Regions from separate parts of the Janibacter sp. CX7 genome, predicted to be linked through region 1. Evidence: riboswitches for the same ligand, from Rfam matches in the RefSeq annotation. Region 1 holds a riboswitch; the other holds the start of a gene.
What was found. Region 1 has a riboswitch for cyclic di-AMP ahead of NMQ01_RS15925 (NlpC/P60 family protein). Riboswitches for the same ligand answer to the same signal wherever they lie in the genome.
Positions count from the first base shown of each region.

Region 1 (7,161 bases):
CATGGACCCCCACCGCCTCGACGCCGACAACGACGGCATCGCGTGCGAGACCTACTTCGGCACCGACGGCTCGGACGCGGCGGACCGCACCCAGGCGCGCACGATCAACGCCGGTGTCCCCGACGTCGCCGGACCCAACACCCTGGGCCTCGTCGGTGGTGGCCTGCTGCTCCTCAGCGGCATCGGTGTCGCCGTGCGCGCCCGTCGCGCGGACTGATCCGGCGGCAGCACCCTGAGACGACTCGCCCTGCTGCTGCTCGCGCTCGCCCTCGTCGTCGGGGGTGCCGGGCTCGTCTGGTGGTCGCTCGCGGGAGGGGAGGAGCCCGCGGCGGCGCCGGTCCCCAGCCACACCTTCGCGGTGGCATCGCCGACCCCGGACCCGACCCGCACGGCGACCGTCGCCCCGATCCCGGACGACTCGACCTCGTCCTCCAGCGCCTCGGCCAGCACCTCGACGAGCGCGAGCGAGGGCCTGGTCATGTCGCCCGACCGGATGGGGCCCGAGCGCCTCTACGTGCCCTCGCTCGGGATCTACGCCAGCCTCGACGGGGTGAAGTTCAGCGGCGGGTCCCTCGACATCCCGCGGGAGCCGTGGCGGGTCGGTCGCGACGTGTGGTCCGCCCCGCTCGACGCGGGCGCGGGCACGACCCTGCTCGCGGGGCACGTCGACCTGTCGGGGACGCCGGGCGCTCTCGCGCGGCTCAGTGACGCCCGTCCGGGAGCGCTGGTCCACGTCACCGACGGTGCGGGTCGTCGGTCGACCTTCGTCACGACGAGCCTGCAGAGCTACTCCAAGGTGTCCTTGCCCCGCTCGATCTTCGCGGTCGACGGCCCCCGCCAGCTCGCCCTCGTCACCTGCGGCGGCCCGGTGATGACGATCGACGGGGAGCAGCACTACCGCGACAACGTCGTGCTCACGGCGGTGCCGGCGAGCAGCTGAGCGGCCTTGGCGGGGCCCGTCCGGGCCCCGACTCAGCGCTTCGCGTAGAGCCCCTCGATCGCCTCGGCGCGCTGGGTCTCGATGACGTGGCGCCTGAGCTTCTGCGTCGCGGTCATCTCGCCCGACTCCTCGGTGAAGTCGTCGTCGAGGACGACGAACTTCTTGATCCCCTCGGCCTTGGAGACCAGCTCGTTGGCCTCGTCGACGACGCCCTGCAGCTCGGCCTGCGGGTCGGCGGGGCGCTCCGTCTCCGGGTCGAGCGTGATGAGCGCTGCGACGAAGGGCCGTCCCTCGCCGACGACCATCGCCTGGGAGACGAGCGGGTGGGAGCGCAGCACGTCCTCGAGCGGACCGGGCACGACGTTCTTGCCGCCCGCGGTCACGATGATCTCCTTGGCCCGGCCGGTGATCGTCAGATAGCCCTCGTCGTCGAGCGAGCCGAGGTCACCGGTGGCGAACCAGCCGTCGACGATCGACGACCGCGTCGCCTCGTCGTTGCCCCAGTATTCGTCGGTGACGACGGCGCCGCGGACTTCGATCGCCCCGTCCTCGCCGATGCGCACCTCGTTGCCCGGCAGCGGCCGGCCGACGGTGCCGACACGCTGCTGGCCGGGCCCGTTGACGGTGATCGCCGCGCAGGTCTCGGTCAGGCCGTAGCCCTCGTGGATCGGCACGCCGACGCCGCGGAAGAAGTGGCCGAGGCGCTCGCCGAGCGCCCCGCCGCCGCTGATCTCGTACATCGTCTCCCCGCCGAGGGCCGCGCGGACCTTGGCGTAGAGCAGCCGGTCGAAGACCGCGTGCAGCACCCGCAGCCGCAGCCCGGGGCGGCCCGGGCGCGGGTCGTCGCCCACGGCCCGGCTCCAGTCGATGGCGACCTGCTCCCCCTTCGCGAAGACGGCGGCGGAGACGCGGCGCCCGGCCGCCTTGGCGCGGATGCCGGCGTGCACCTTTTCGAAGACCCGGGGTACGCCGACGACCATGTGCGGACGGAAGGAGCCGAACTTCTCGACGATCGTCGAGAAGTCGGACCAGAAGCCGACCGTGGCGCCGGACTGCGCGGCGATGTAGGCGACGGAGCGGGCGAGCACGTGCGCCATCGGCAGGAACATCAGGATGCGGCGGCCGGGCGCCCCGACCTCGCCGATCGGGTGTGCCAGGCAGCCCGCGACCTCGGCGGCGAGGTGCCGGTGGGTGAGGACGACCCCCTTCGGCCGACCGGTGGTGCCGGAGGTGTAGACGATCCCGGCGAGGCCGTCGAAGGTCACTGCGTCCCGGCGCGCGTGCACCTCATCCTCGGCCACGGTCTGACCGCGCTCGGCGAGGGTGGCGAGGGCGCCGTCGTCGATGACGAGGACCTCGACGTCGAGACCGGTGGCCAGCTGTGCCATCGCCGGCGTCTCGACGAGCAGGACCCGCGCGCCGGAGTCGCGGACGATCCACTCGAGCTGGCTGCGCGACGACGACGGGTAGACGGGGACGGTGCCGGCCCCGGCGTTCCAGATCGCCTCGTCGAGCAGCAGCCACTCATAGCGGGTGTCGGCCATGAGCACCACACGGTCACCGGCGGCGACGCCGCTTGCGACGAGTCCCCGGACCGTCGCAACGAGGCTCTCGAGGTGCTCTCCGGCGGTGATGGTCTGCCAGTCGCCGTCGACGACGTGGCTGAAGGAGGGATGCTGCGGGTCCTCCTGCGCCCGACGCCAGGGACGAAGGGGGAGCAGGTCGCGGTCGGTGAGCTCGAGGGCTTCGCCGGTGGCGTGGGTGGCGGGCACGGATGACCTCCTGGGGCGACTACACGTGTAGAAAGGGCCAGTGTCTCACGCGCCTTCGGCACCCGAGCACGACAAGGCCCCGACCGTAGCGGTCGGGGCCTTGTCGTGCGAGCCGCTCGGAAGCGGCCCGCGGTGGTCGCTCAGAAGCGGCCGTAGGACACGTCGTCGGTCCAGATGTCGCGCTCGGTGACACCGGTGCTCGAGTTGCCCGCGTCGATGATCTTGCCGTCGCCGGCGTAGATCCCGTTGTGGTAGGCGGGGTTGCCGAAGAAGACGATGTCGCCGGGCTGCGGGTCGGAGACCGGGGTGGCCGCCGCCTGCTGCTCGCTCGTCGTGCGCGGCAGGTCCTTGCCGGTCGACTGCTTGTAGACGTACTGGACGAAGCCGGAGCAGTCGAAGCCGGACGGGTCCTCGCCACCCATGACGTAGGGCGAGCCGACGTAGCCGCGGGCGGTGTCGACGATCGACGAGCTCGCGCCCGTGCTCGCCTGCGCGACCTCGACGGTCGAGCCGGTGCTCTCGGTGGAGGCGCTCGGGGCGGACGAGGTCGAGCCGCCGGTCAGGCCCATGGCCGAGCCGGTCTCGGGGCCGACGACGCCGTCGGCCGCCAGGCCCTCGTCGGCCTGCCACTCGGTGACGGCCGCGGTGGTCTCCGGGCCGAAGGCGCCGTCGGCGGTGACGCCGACCTTGTCCTGGATCTGCTCGACGACGCTGCCGCTGTCGCCCTCGCGGACGATGTCGGTGAAGCTGCCGGTCGACGCGCTCGGGGCGCTCGCGGTGCTGGTCGAGGTCTGCTCGACCGGGGTCGTGGGTCCGCCGTTGGCGGAGGCGCTCGTGGCGGTCATCATCGACGCGCCGAGGCCAAGGGCCGTGGCGGCGAGGACGCCCGCGCCGGCCCGGTGGGCGGCGGAGCGGGTGCGGGTCGCCGCGTGACGGGCGGTGTAGGTGCTGCTCATGGTGTGTCTCCTCGAGCCTGCGGAGTTAGCTGTCGGGTTGGGGTGGAGACCACCCCGCCCACGACCCGGCGAGCCGGGTCCGAGGACTTCACCCCAAGGTCGTGACGACCATGAAGACGTGGGTCCTCCGCTCCTACCGGTAAACCAGGGGAACCGTCGCAGTGGTAGGACTCGGCACCTGCGGACGGCGTCCCGGCGATGTGCCGGGACCGGGGTCGACCATAGGTCATATGGTCACGAATTGGTAACGCGGGGTGTCAGAGCCCTTGGCGCACAAGGCAATGAGAGCTGTCGTGACCCCCCCCCAGCCACAGGACGAAGGGGAGGTCCCGACGCGTGGTCGGGACCTCCCCTTCGGGTCGAGCGTCGTGCGCTCGGGTGCGGCTCAGAAGCGCCCGTAGGAGACGGCGCTGGTCCACAGCGAGCGCTTGGTGACGGCGCGCGGGCTGCTGCCGGCGTCGTAGATCATGCCGTTGCCGGCGTAGATCGCGACGTGGTACGCCGGGGCGCCGAAGAAGACGAGGTCACCGGCCTGCGGGGAGGAGACGCGGGTCGCGGCCTGGCGCTGCGCCTCGGCGGTGCGCGGCAGGCTCTTGCCGTGGCGGGCGAAGACGTACTGCGTGAAGCCCGAGCAGTCGAAGCCGGAGGTCGTCGTGCCGCCGTAGCGGTAGGGCACGCCGACGAGGCTGGCGGCGGTCGACAGGAGCGAGGAGCCGGCGACCGTGCGCGTCGTGGTGCGCGAGGTGGTCGTCGTGGTGCGGCTCGAGCTCAGGCCCATCTTGGTGCCGGTGCGGGGGCCGACGATGCCATCGGCGACGAGGCCGTTGCGGCGCTGGTAGCGCTTGACCGCGGACTCCGTCAGGGGCCCGAAGACGCCGTCGGCGCTGGCGCCGGTGCGCCACTGGATCTGCCTGACGACGTAGCCGCGGGCGCCGCGACGGACGAGGCCCGAGAAGCTCGCGGTCGACGTCGCGGACGACGCCGACGAGACGGAGGCGGCGGACGGGGCGCTCACGGTGGCGGGTGCCGCGCTCGCGGCGGGCGCCGTGGCGGCGGCGGTACCGAGGCCGACGGCGGCGACGGCCACCAGGCTGGCGCCGGTGCGCTGGGGGGTCTTCGTGCTCGGGGCGCGGTGGCGCCCGGCGTAGAACATCGACATGGTCTCTCCTCCGCCTGCGGAGTTAGCTGTCGGGTTGGGATGGAGATGAGCATCCCGCCCACCGGTCGTGCGACCGCGTGGACTTCACCCCGAGGCACTGGGGCCGAAAAAATGGGTCCCCCGCTCCTGCCGTGGCGTTCAGGGACCACCCGGCTGGCAGGACTCGGCGACCTGGTGGTGACCCCGCAGTGTGGGGTCGAAAGAAGAGTAGGGCATCGGGACACGGTTTGGTAACGGCCCTGTGGAGATTTTTCTGGACCCGGGCGCGCCTGCCGTGCCGGCGTCGTCGACGGGGCGTAGAGCGGGGCGTGCGACCGGCCGGCCGGGGCCTCAGTCGGTGCCGTGGACGGCCCGGTGCAGCTGGGCCATCTCCTCGTCCATCCGGGCCGCCGTGGCGGCCGCGTCGGTGATCCGCTGGCGCAGGTGGGCGGGCACGTCACCCTCGTACTTGTAGAAGATCTTGTGCTCCGTGCTCGCCCAGAAGTCCATGGCCACGGTGCGGAACTGCACCTCCACCGGCACCTGGACGGGCCCCGACGAGAGGAAGACCGGGATCTCGAGGATGACGTGCAGCGACCGGTAGCCGTTGGGCTTGGGGTTGGCGATGTAGTCCTTGACCACGCGCACGGAGATGTCCGCCTGCTCGGTGAGCGCCGCCATCAGCCGGTAGACGTCGGCGACGAAGGAGCAGATGACGCGCACGCCGGCGATGTCGGTGATGTGCTCGCGCAGCGCCGGGATCTCGAGCGGGACCTCCTGGCGGGCCGCCTTCTCGAGGATCGACTCGGGGCTCTTGACCCGCGTGGAGATGTGCTCGATCGGGTTGTCGAGGTGCAGCTCGGCGAACTCCTCGCGCAGGATCTCCAGCCGCGTGGCCACCTGCTCCATGCCGAAGCGGTAGCCGAGCATCATCCGGGTGAAGTCCTCGCGGATCTGCGCGAACTGGCGCAGGGACGCGTCGGAGAGCTCGGGCAGGCCAGAGGGCTGGGCGGCGCTGGTCACCCGGCCAGCGTAGGCAGGTCCCCTGAGAGGCAGGTGTGCGTCGGTGCGTGGCGCTGGGACGAAGGGGGAGTGGGCCGGGCCGCGTCAGCGCCCACCGCGACGGATACGGTCGGAGCAGGACCACCCGAGGAGCCACGATGAGCGAAGCCCACGCCGAGAGCCTGCGAGAGCTCGTGACGAGGTACCTGAGCGAGCAGACACCGGACAACCTGGCCGCGTTGCGTCACGCAGTCCGGTCGTCGGCCGGCTTCGACCCCGACGTCGACCTGCGCGAGGCCGTCCCGCTGCTCGAGGCCGGCCGACACCGCGAGGCGCTCGACGCGGTCCGGGCCAAGATGCCCGGTGCCGCCCTCAACCCCTCGGCCCACCTCCTGCTCGCCGCAGCCCACGAGGCGCTGGGTGACGACGCCGCTGCCCAGCGCGAAGCCACCCTGCACACGCTGTCGGTCTCGAGCGTGCTCGCCACGGGAGACGGCACGCAGGAGCGCCCGTGGTCCGTCCTGCGCGTCGCCGACGAGTACGACGTCATGCGGGCGAAGGGGGTGACCCCCCGCCGTCAGGCCACGCGCACCGTCGACGGTCGGGTCGTCGACGTGCACGAGGTCGTCGACGGTCCGGACGTGTGGTTCGTCCTCGACCCGGCATGATCGGCCCCGCCCCGTTGCTGCCGATCATCACGGAGCGGCTGCTCCTGCGGCCCTACACCCACGACGATCTCGACGCCAGCCTCGCGTACTACGGCGACCCGCAGGTGGCGCGTCACCTGCTCGAGCCACCGTGGACCCCGGCGGTCGCCCGGGAGCGCATCGCCGAGCGCGTCGAGCGGACCGGCCTCGACGGACCGAGGCGGGCGCTGGCACTCGTCGTCGAGCACGAGGGGCGGGTCGTCGGCGACGTCGCCGTGTGGGCGAGGGACGCGACCGGCGCCACCTGCGAGGTCGGATGGTCCTTCCGCCCCGACGTCGCCGGGCAGGGCTTCGCGACGGAGGCCGCTGCAGCGGTCCTCGACCATGCCTTCGACCACCACGGCGTGCACCGCGTCGTCGCCGAGCTCGATGCCCGCAACCTCGCCTCGGCCGCGCTGTGCGAGCGCCTCGGCATGCGGCACGAGGCCACCCACCGGCAGGACCTCTTCAGCAAGGGCGAGTGGACGGACACGCTCGCGTACGCAGCGCTCGCGAGCGACCGGCCCCGTGACGTGGGTGACGCCATCGTCGTCAGCGCCGTCGACCTGCGCGATGCCACGGGGAGGGTGCTCACGGTGCGCAAGCGCGGCACCGCCGCCTTCATGCACCCCGGCGGCAAGCCCGAGCAGGGCGAGACCGCCGCGGA
Region 1 is NZ_CP101464.1:3,104,644-3,111,804, reverse strand. Features, by position in the region: gene NMQ01_RS15360 (excalibur calcium-binding domain-containing protein) at 1-217, shown strand, start outside; gene NMQ01_RS15355 (class F sortase) at 359-940, shown strand; gene NMQ01_RS15350 (long-chain fatty acid--CoA ligase) at 973-2,712, opposite strand; gene NMQ01_RS15345 (C40 family peptidase) at 2,853-3,668, opposite strand; cyclic di-AMP (ydaO/yuaA leader) riboswitch at 3,669-3,855, opposite strand; gene NMQ01_RS15925 (NlpC/P60 family protein) at 4,054-4,827, opposite strand; cyclic di-AMP (ydaO/yuaA leader) riboswitch at 4,824-5,006, opposite strand; gene NMQ01_RS15330 (GTP pyrophosphokinase family protein) at 5,158-5,829, opposite strand; gene NMQ01_RS15325 (DUF4919 domain-containing protein) at 5,967-6,476, shown strand; gene NMQ01_RS16015 (GNAT family N-acetyltransferase) at 6,473-7,161, shown strand, end outside.

Region 2 (7,161 bases), 500 kb from region 1:
GTCCGAGCCCTTGGGCATCGCGCTCGTCGCCGATCGGCTCTCGGCCCTGATGCTGCTCATCAGCTCCTTCGTCATCCTCGTCGTGCTCGTCTTCGCCATCGGGCAGGGCGTCGCCGACGGCGACGAGGACTCGCCGCTCGCGATCTACTTCCCGACCTATCTCGTGCTCTCGGCCGGCGTGTCCAATGCCTTCCTCGCCGGCGACCTGTTCAACCTCTTCGTCAGCTTCGAGATGCTGCTCTTCGCGAGCTTCGTCCTGCTGACCCTCGGCGGCAGCGGCACCCGGATCCGGGCGGGCACGACCTACGTCATCGTCTCGATGGTCTCCTCCTTCCTCTTCCTGTCGGCGATCGCCGGGGTCTACGCCGCGACCGGCACGGTCAACCTGGCGCAGCTCTCCCTTCGACTGCCCGAGATCGACCCGACGGTCTCGCTGGCGCTGCAGCTGATGCTCCTCACCGTCTTCGGCATCAAGGCAGCCGTCTTCCCGATGTCGGCCTGGCTGCCCGACTCCTACCCGTCGGCGCCGGTGCCCGTGTCGGCCGTCTTCGCCGGACTGCTCACCAAGGTCGGCGTCTACGCGATCGTGCGCACCCAGTTCCTGCTCTTCCCCGAGTCACCGCTGCACCACCTGATCATGGGGGCCGGCCTGCTGACGATGATCATCGGCATCCTCGGGGCAGTCGCCCAGCCGGGGATCAAGCGGATGCTCTCCTTCACCCTCGTCAGCCACATCGGCTACATGCTCTTCGGCATCGGGCTGGCGAGCGAGTCCGGGGTGTCGGCGGCGATCTTCTACATCGCCCACCACATCACCGTGCAGACCGCGCTCTTCCTCATCTCCGGCCTCATCGAGCGGGTGGGCGGCTCGACGGTCATCGACCGCCTCGGCGGGCTCGCCGCGAGCACCCCGGTGCTCGCCGCCCTCTTCTTCGTCCCGGCGATGAACCTCGCCGGCATCCCGCCCTTCTCCGGCTTCGTCGGCAAGGTCGGCCTGCTGCAGGCCGGCACCCAGGACGGCAGCATCATCGCTTGGACGCTCGTCGTCGGCTCGGTCGTCACCTCGCTGCTCACCCTCTACGCCGTGGCCAAGACGTGGAGCGCCGCCTTCTGGCGGCCGCGCGCGGTCGAGGGCCAGGACCAGACCTTCGAGATGCCGACGCTCACCCCGAGCTTCGGGCGGCTGAGCGACGCCATCGGCGCCGCCGTCGCGGCCCAGCGCCCCTCGACCCCGATCGCCCCGCCGCCGGCGGTGACCCAGGTCGAGCGGCCGATGCCGCCGCTCATGCTGGGCGCGGCCGCCGCGGTCGTCGCCTTCAGCCTGGGCCTCTCGCTCTTCGCCGGCCCGCTCTTCACCTACACCGACGCGGCGGCCCGGCAGATGCTCTCCAGCGATGCCTACGTCCGCGCCGTCCTGCCCGAGGAGGCGCCGTGAGCGACACCGCCATCGACACGACCCCGGCGACCCGTCGGCGCGGCGGCTTCCAGCCCCGGGCGATCATCGGCCTGGCCGTCGTGTGGGTCCTGCTCTGGGACCGCATCACCCTGGGCAACATCATCAACGGCCTGATCATCGGCGCGGTCGTCACGCAGATCTTCCCGCTGCCCTCGATCCAGTACTTCGGCCGGATCCACCCGTGGCGCCTCCTGCTGCTCATCGGGCGCTTCCTCGTCGACCTCGTGAGCGCCGCGGTCCAGATCGCCGGCGCCACCCTGAGCCGCCGCCCCAGCCAGGGTGGCTCGATCGTCGAGGTCCGGATGCGCACGCACTCGGAGTTCTACATGACGATCGTCTCCGCGCTCGTCTCCCTCGTGCCCGGGTCGATCGTCGTCGAGGCCCGACGCGGCGCCAACGTCCTCTACGTCCATGGCTTCCACGTCACCACGCCGGAGGGCATGGAGGAGCTGCGACGAGACGTCCTGGCCGTCGAGACCCGGGTCGTGCGGGCCATCGGCACCCCCGAGGAGATCTCGATCTGCACGCAGGAGGTCGCATGAGCATCATCCTGTCGATCGGACTCGGGCTACTCTTCGCCGCCGCCGGCCTGGTCCTCGTGCGCATCGCGCGGGGTCCGACCAACCTCGACCGCGCCCTGAGCCTCGACGTGGTCATCGTCATCGTCATCGGCATCATGGCGACGCAGATCGTGCGCAGCGGTGACGCCGGGACGCTGCCGATCCTCGTCGTCTTCAGCCTCACCGGATTCGTCGGGTCGGTCTCGGTCGCCCGCTTCATGGCCCGCAAGGACGATGCCTCGTGAGCTGGGCACAGATCCTCGACCTCGCCGGGGCGATCAGCCTGCTCCTCGGTGCCACGCTGGCCCTCGTCGGCGCGATCGGCTTGGTGCGCCTGCCCGACCTCTTCGCCCGCATGCACGCCGCCACCAAGCCACAGACCCTGGGTCTGCTGCTCATCCTGCTCGGCCTGGCGCTCACGGTGCGCACCTGGGCCTCGGTCGCCACGCTGCTCATCGTCCTCGGCGCCCAGGCCCTCACCGCGCCCGTCACCGCGCACATGCTCGGCCGCGCCGGCTATCGCACCGGCGTCACCGAGGACGACCTGCTCCACCACGACGAGCTCGGCGCCGCCTACCGACGGATGCAGGAGCAGGACCGGCAGCGCGAGCAGTCCTGACGACATGACGCAGGGGGCGAAGGGAGCGGCTGCTCCCTTCGCCCCCTGTCGGGTCGGCGCTCAGACCCGGCCGTAGCCGGAGACGCCGTCGAAGATCGGACGGATCGAGATCGACGAGCCGGTGCGCGGCGAGTCGATCATCATGCCGTCGCCGACGTAGATGCCGACGTGCCACGACGGGGAGCCGAAGAAGACCAGGTCGCCGGGCTGCGGGTTGGACACCGGGGTGGCGGCGGCCTGCTGGGCGGTGGTCACGCGCGGGATGGACTTGCCGGCCTTGGCGAAGACGTACTGCGTGAAGCCGGAGCAGTCGAAGCCCGCGGGGGTCGAGCCGCCGTAGACGTAGGGGGTGCCGATGTACTGCTTGGCGATCGCGATGACGCCACCGGAGGTCGGGGCCGGCGCGGAGGGAGCCTGCGTCGGCTCGGGGGTGCTGGCCGGGGCCGGCGTGGTCGCGGGGGCCTGACGCTCCTGCGAGCGGCTGGCGGCGGCCTCCTCCGAGCGCTGCTCCTCCTGGGCCTCACGGGCCTGCTCGGCGCGGCGGGCCTCGGCGGCCTGCTCCTGCTCGCGCTGACGCTCGGCGGCGGCCTCCTGGCGGGCCTGCTCGCGCTCGGCGCGCATGCGCAGCTGGTAGGGGGTCGGGCCGGTCGGCTTGGCGACGGGCTCGACCTCGATCTGACCGAAGTCGGCGCTCGTGGCCTTGGCCGTGGCGGTCGTGCTCGGGGCCGTGACGGCGGCGGCAGCCGGGGCGGCCGGCGCGGCGGCGGCCGCGGGCGTGGCGTCGGCCTGCTCGACGGCGGGGGCGGCCTGGGCGGGGATGGCGATCGCGGCGACGAGGCCACCGGAGGCGGCGAGGACGGCCGAGCCCTTGGCCAGCGGGGTGCCGGTCTGGCTGATGACGGTGCCGATCTCGGCGAGGGGGTTGTAACGCTCAGGAGCGCGGTGGCGCCCGACGGAGTGAGACACGATGAATACCTCTGTCCCGCCTGCGAGGTCAGCTGTCGGGTTCGGGCGAGAGGTGCGGCCCGGTCCCGCGGCTCCGGACCGACCTAGCGGTCCGCGTGCCGTGGGACTTCACCCCGAGGAGCATCCGCGATGCCCCATGAGTGGGTCCCCCGCTCCTGCCATGCGGTGAAGTGCAGCAGCCGTCGGTGCGGTGGCAGGACAAGGCGTCCGCGAGACGGATCCGCCCAGGGGAGGCGGACTCAGGAACCGTACCCGCTGATCACGAAAATGTCACACCGCGGTCACGGACTGCGCTCAGGAGGCGGACGCCGGCTCGACGAAGACGTGCATGGCGACGTCGCGCGGCAGCGAGACGGCGTCGCTGGCGGCGCCGTCGCGGGCGACGACCACCCGGTCCTCCTCGGGGGTGACGAGCACGATCTCGCCGGGGCGCAGCCGCGCCTCGGTGAGCAGCTCGAGCGCCTCGTGGTCGACCTGCGCGGGCTCGCCGATGCGGCGCACCCGGAAGGTCCCGGTCAGGCCCTCGTCGACGATGTCGGTCAGGCTGCTCAGGCCCTCGAGGTAGTCGTCGGCGGGCGCCTCGTCACCACCGGCGAGCAGCTCCTCGAGGCCGGGGATCGGCGTGCCGTAGGGCGACTCGCGGTGCTCGGGCAGCATGGCGAGGATCTTGCGCTCGACCCGCTCGCTCATGACGTGCTCCCAGCGGCAGGCCTCGTCGTGGACGTGCTCCCACTCCAGCCCGATGACGTCGGCGAGCAGTCGCTCGGCGAGCCGGTGCTTGCGCATCACCCGGGTCGCGAGCAGACGACCCTCGTCGGAGAGCACGAGGCGCCGGTCGTCGCCGAGGCTGACCAGCCCGTCCCGCTCCATGCGCGCGATCGTCTGCGAGACGGTCGGGCCGGAGTGGCCCAGCCGCTCGGCGATGCGGGCCCGCATGGGAGGGATGTCCTCCTCCTCGAGCTCGAAGATCGTGCGGAGGTACATCTCCGTGGTGTCGATGAGATCCTTCACGGCACCATCATGCCTTGCCCGCGCGAGCGCGGTCCGCCCGCGATACCCACACGCTCGTCCACGCCAGCCCGGTGAGGCCGGCGACCCCGAGGACGACCGCGGCGGCCGGCAGCGAGACGAGGGCGGTGACGGCGCTCAGCCCGAGCGATCCGCCGGCGTGGCCCACCTCGCCCATGAGCCGCCAGGCGCCGAGGAACTGCGCCCGGTCGCGGGTCGGTGCCGCGTCCGCCCCGAGCGTCATGACGATGCCGGACCCCAGACCGTTGCCCAGGGACATCACGAGGGCCACGGCGAGCAGCTCCCCCTTCGTCCCCGCGAGGGGCAGGGCGAGGAAGGCGGCGGAGACCACCGACAGCAGCACCGCGACGACCCAGACCCGGCCGAGCCGGTCCATGACCCAGCCACCCGGGTAGACGAGGAGCAGCTCGGCGACGCCGGCCGCGGCGAAGATCTGCGAGGAGTCGACGCCGTCGAGGCCGATGTGCACGGCCCACAGCGGCAGGATCACCAGACGCGACTGCCGCAGGGCCGAGATGACGGTGACGCCGATGCCCTGCGTGAGCAGCAGCCGCGCGTGCCGCCGGATGACGGCGAAGACCCCCGCGTGGTGGTCCTCGGCCCGGGCGCGCTCGTGGTCGCCGGTGAGGTCGGGCGCGGTGAGCACGGTGACCACGGAGCCGACGGCGAGGACGACGGCCACCCCGTAGGCCCCCTGCAGGCCGAAGGGGGCGATCGCCACCGAGCCGACGACGGGCCCGAGGAGCAGCCCCGCGCGCATCGCACCGCCGAGCAGGGACATGCCGCGGGCGAGCAGGTACTGCGGCAGCACGTCGATCATGTAGCCCTGCCGGGCGAGGAAGAAGGCCGAGGAGGCCAGCCCGGAGACGAGCAGGGCGAGCGCCATGAGCCACAGCGAGGGGGCCCACCCGGCGACGGCGAGCGCGACGATGTCGAGCAGGCCGGCGCGCACGAGGGTGGCCCGCTCGCCGATGCGGGCGACGAGGGCGCCGGCGGGCAGCACCCCGACGAGCTGCCCGATGCCCGTGAGCGAGACGACGAAGGCCGCCAGGCCCAGGCTCGCGCCGAGCTCGTCGGCCCGCAGGGCCGCGATCGGGACGACGGCTCCGCTCGCGGCGGCGGACAGGAAGGTGGGCCCGAAGGCGGGTACGGCGATGCGCCTCCAGCCGAAGGCCTCGCTCGTACTCATCCCCCTCATCCTCTCCCGGGGCACCGTCGCTAGGTTGGGGTGGTGCACACCACAGCCGAGACGACGACCGTTGCCCCGCTGCACGTCGGCCCGCCGGGGACCGGCAACGGCGGCTGGGTCTGCGGTCTGCTCACCGAACGACTCGACGACCTCGTCCCCGCTGAGGGGGACCTGACGGCGGCGACGGTACGCCTGAGCGCTCCCACCCCGCTCGGCAGTCCACTGCGGTGGGAGGTCGACGGCACCGTCGCCGACGGCCCCGACCTCGCGGTGCACCTCCTCGACGGCGAGACCCTGCTCGGCACGGCCCGTCGCACGACCGCCCCCGGCCTGGCAGTCCCCGCACCGGTCTCCCTCGAGGCGGCCAGGGCCGCGGCCGCCGAGTTCGACGCGAGCGGGCACCCCTACCCCGGCTGCTACGTCTGCGGGCCGGAGGCCGAAGGGGGTCTGCGCGTCTTCGCGGCGCCGGTCGCCGGCCGCGAGGACGTCCTCGCCGCGCCGGTGACGATCACCGACGAGGGGCTGCCTCCCGTACTCGCCGCGCTCGACTGCCCGGGCGCCTTCGCCGTCGGCTTCGCCGACGGCCCGCTCCTGCTCGGCACCCTCACCTCGACGGTGGCCGCCGACGTCCCTCGTGGGCGCGAGCTCGTCGTCATCGCGTGGGAGACCGGTCGCGAGGGCCGCAAGCGCCACACCGGCACCGCCCTGCTCGACGGCGAGCGCGTCCTCGCGAGCGCCGCCGCCACCTGGATCGCCCCCGCACCACGACAGGAGTCCTCATGACCCGCCCCCTCGCCGTCGTCACCGGAGCCAGCGGGGGGATCGGCGCGGCCACCGCGCGGGCCCTGGCTGCCGCCGGCCACGAGGTCGTCTGCGCGGCCCGCAGCACCGAGGCGATCACCGCGCTCGCGGCCGAGATCGACGGCCGGGCGGTCACCTGCGACGTCACGGACCCGGACTCCGTCGCGGCCCTTGCGGCCGAGGTCGGCGACCGCCTCGACGTGCTCGTCAACAACGCCGGCGGCGCCTACGGCCTCGACCCCGTCGCCACGGGTGACGTCGAGGACTGGCGGGCGATGTACGAGGTCAACGTCATCGGCACCCTGCGCATGGTGCAGGCCCTGCTCCCTTCGCTCGTCGCGGGTGAGGGGATCATCGTCAACGTCGGCTCGACGGCGGGGCGCACCTCCTACGAGGGCGGCGCGGGCTACACCGCGGCCAAGCACGCGCTCGCGACGATGACCGAGACGATGCGCCTCGAGCTCGTCGACCAGCCGGTGCGCGTCACCGAGATCGCGCCGGGCATGGTGCACACCGAGGGCTTCTCGCTCACCCGCTTCAA
Region 2 is NZ_CP101464.1:378,646-385,806, reverse strand. Features, by position in the region: gene NMQ01_RS01965 (Na+/H+ antiporter subunit D) at 1-1,435, shown strand, start outside; gene NMQ01_RS01960 (Na+/H+ antiporter subunit E) at 1,432-1,998, shown strand; gene NMQ01_RS01955 (monovalent cation/H+ antiporter complex subunit F) at 1,995-2,261, shown strand; gene mnhG (monovalent cation/H(+) antiporter subunit G) at 2,258-2,635, shown strand; gene NMQ01_RS01945 (C40 family peptidase) at 2,696-3,601, opposite strand; cyclic di-AMP (ydaO/yuaA leader) riboswitch at 3,604-3,779, opposite strand; gene NMQ01_RS01940 (metal-dependent transcriptional regulator) at 3,896-4,612, opposite strand; gene NMQ01_RS01935 (MFS transporter) at 4,620-5,819, opposite strand; gene NMQ01_RS01930 (hypothetical protein) at 5,862-6,602, shown strand; gene NMQ01_RS01925 (SDR family NAD(P)-dependent oxidoreductase) at 6,599-7,161, shown strand, end outside.
Region 2: linked by a shared signal. The riboswitch ahead of NMQ01_RS01945 (C40 family peptidase) and the one ahead of NMQ01_RS15925 (NlpC/P60 family protein) in region 1 are both predicted to bind cyclic di-AMP.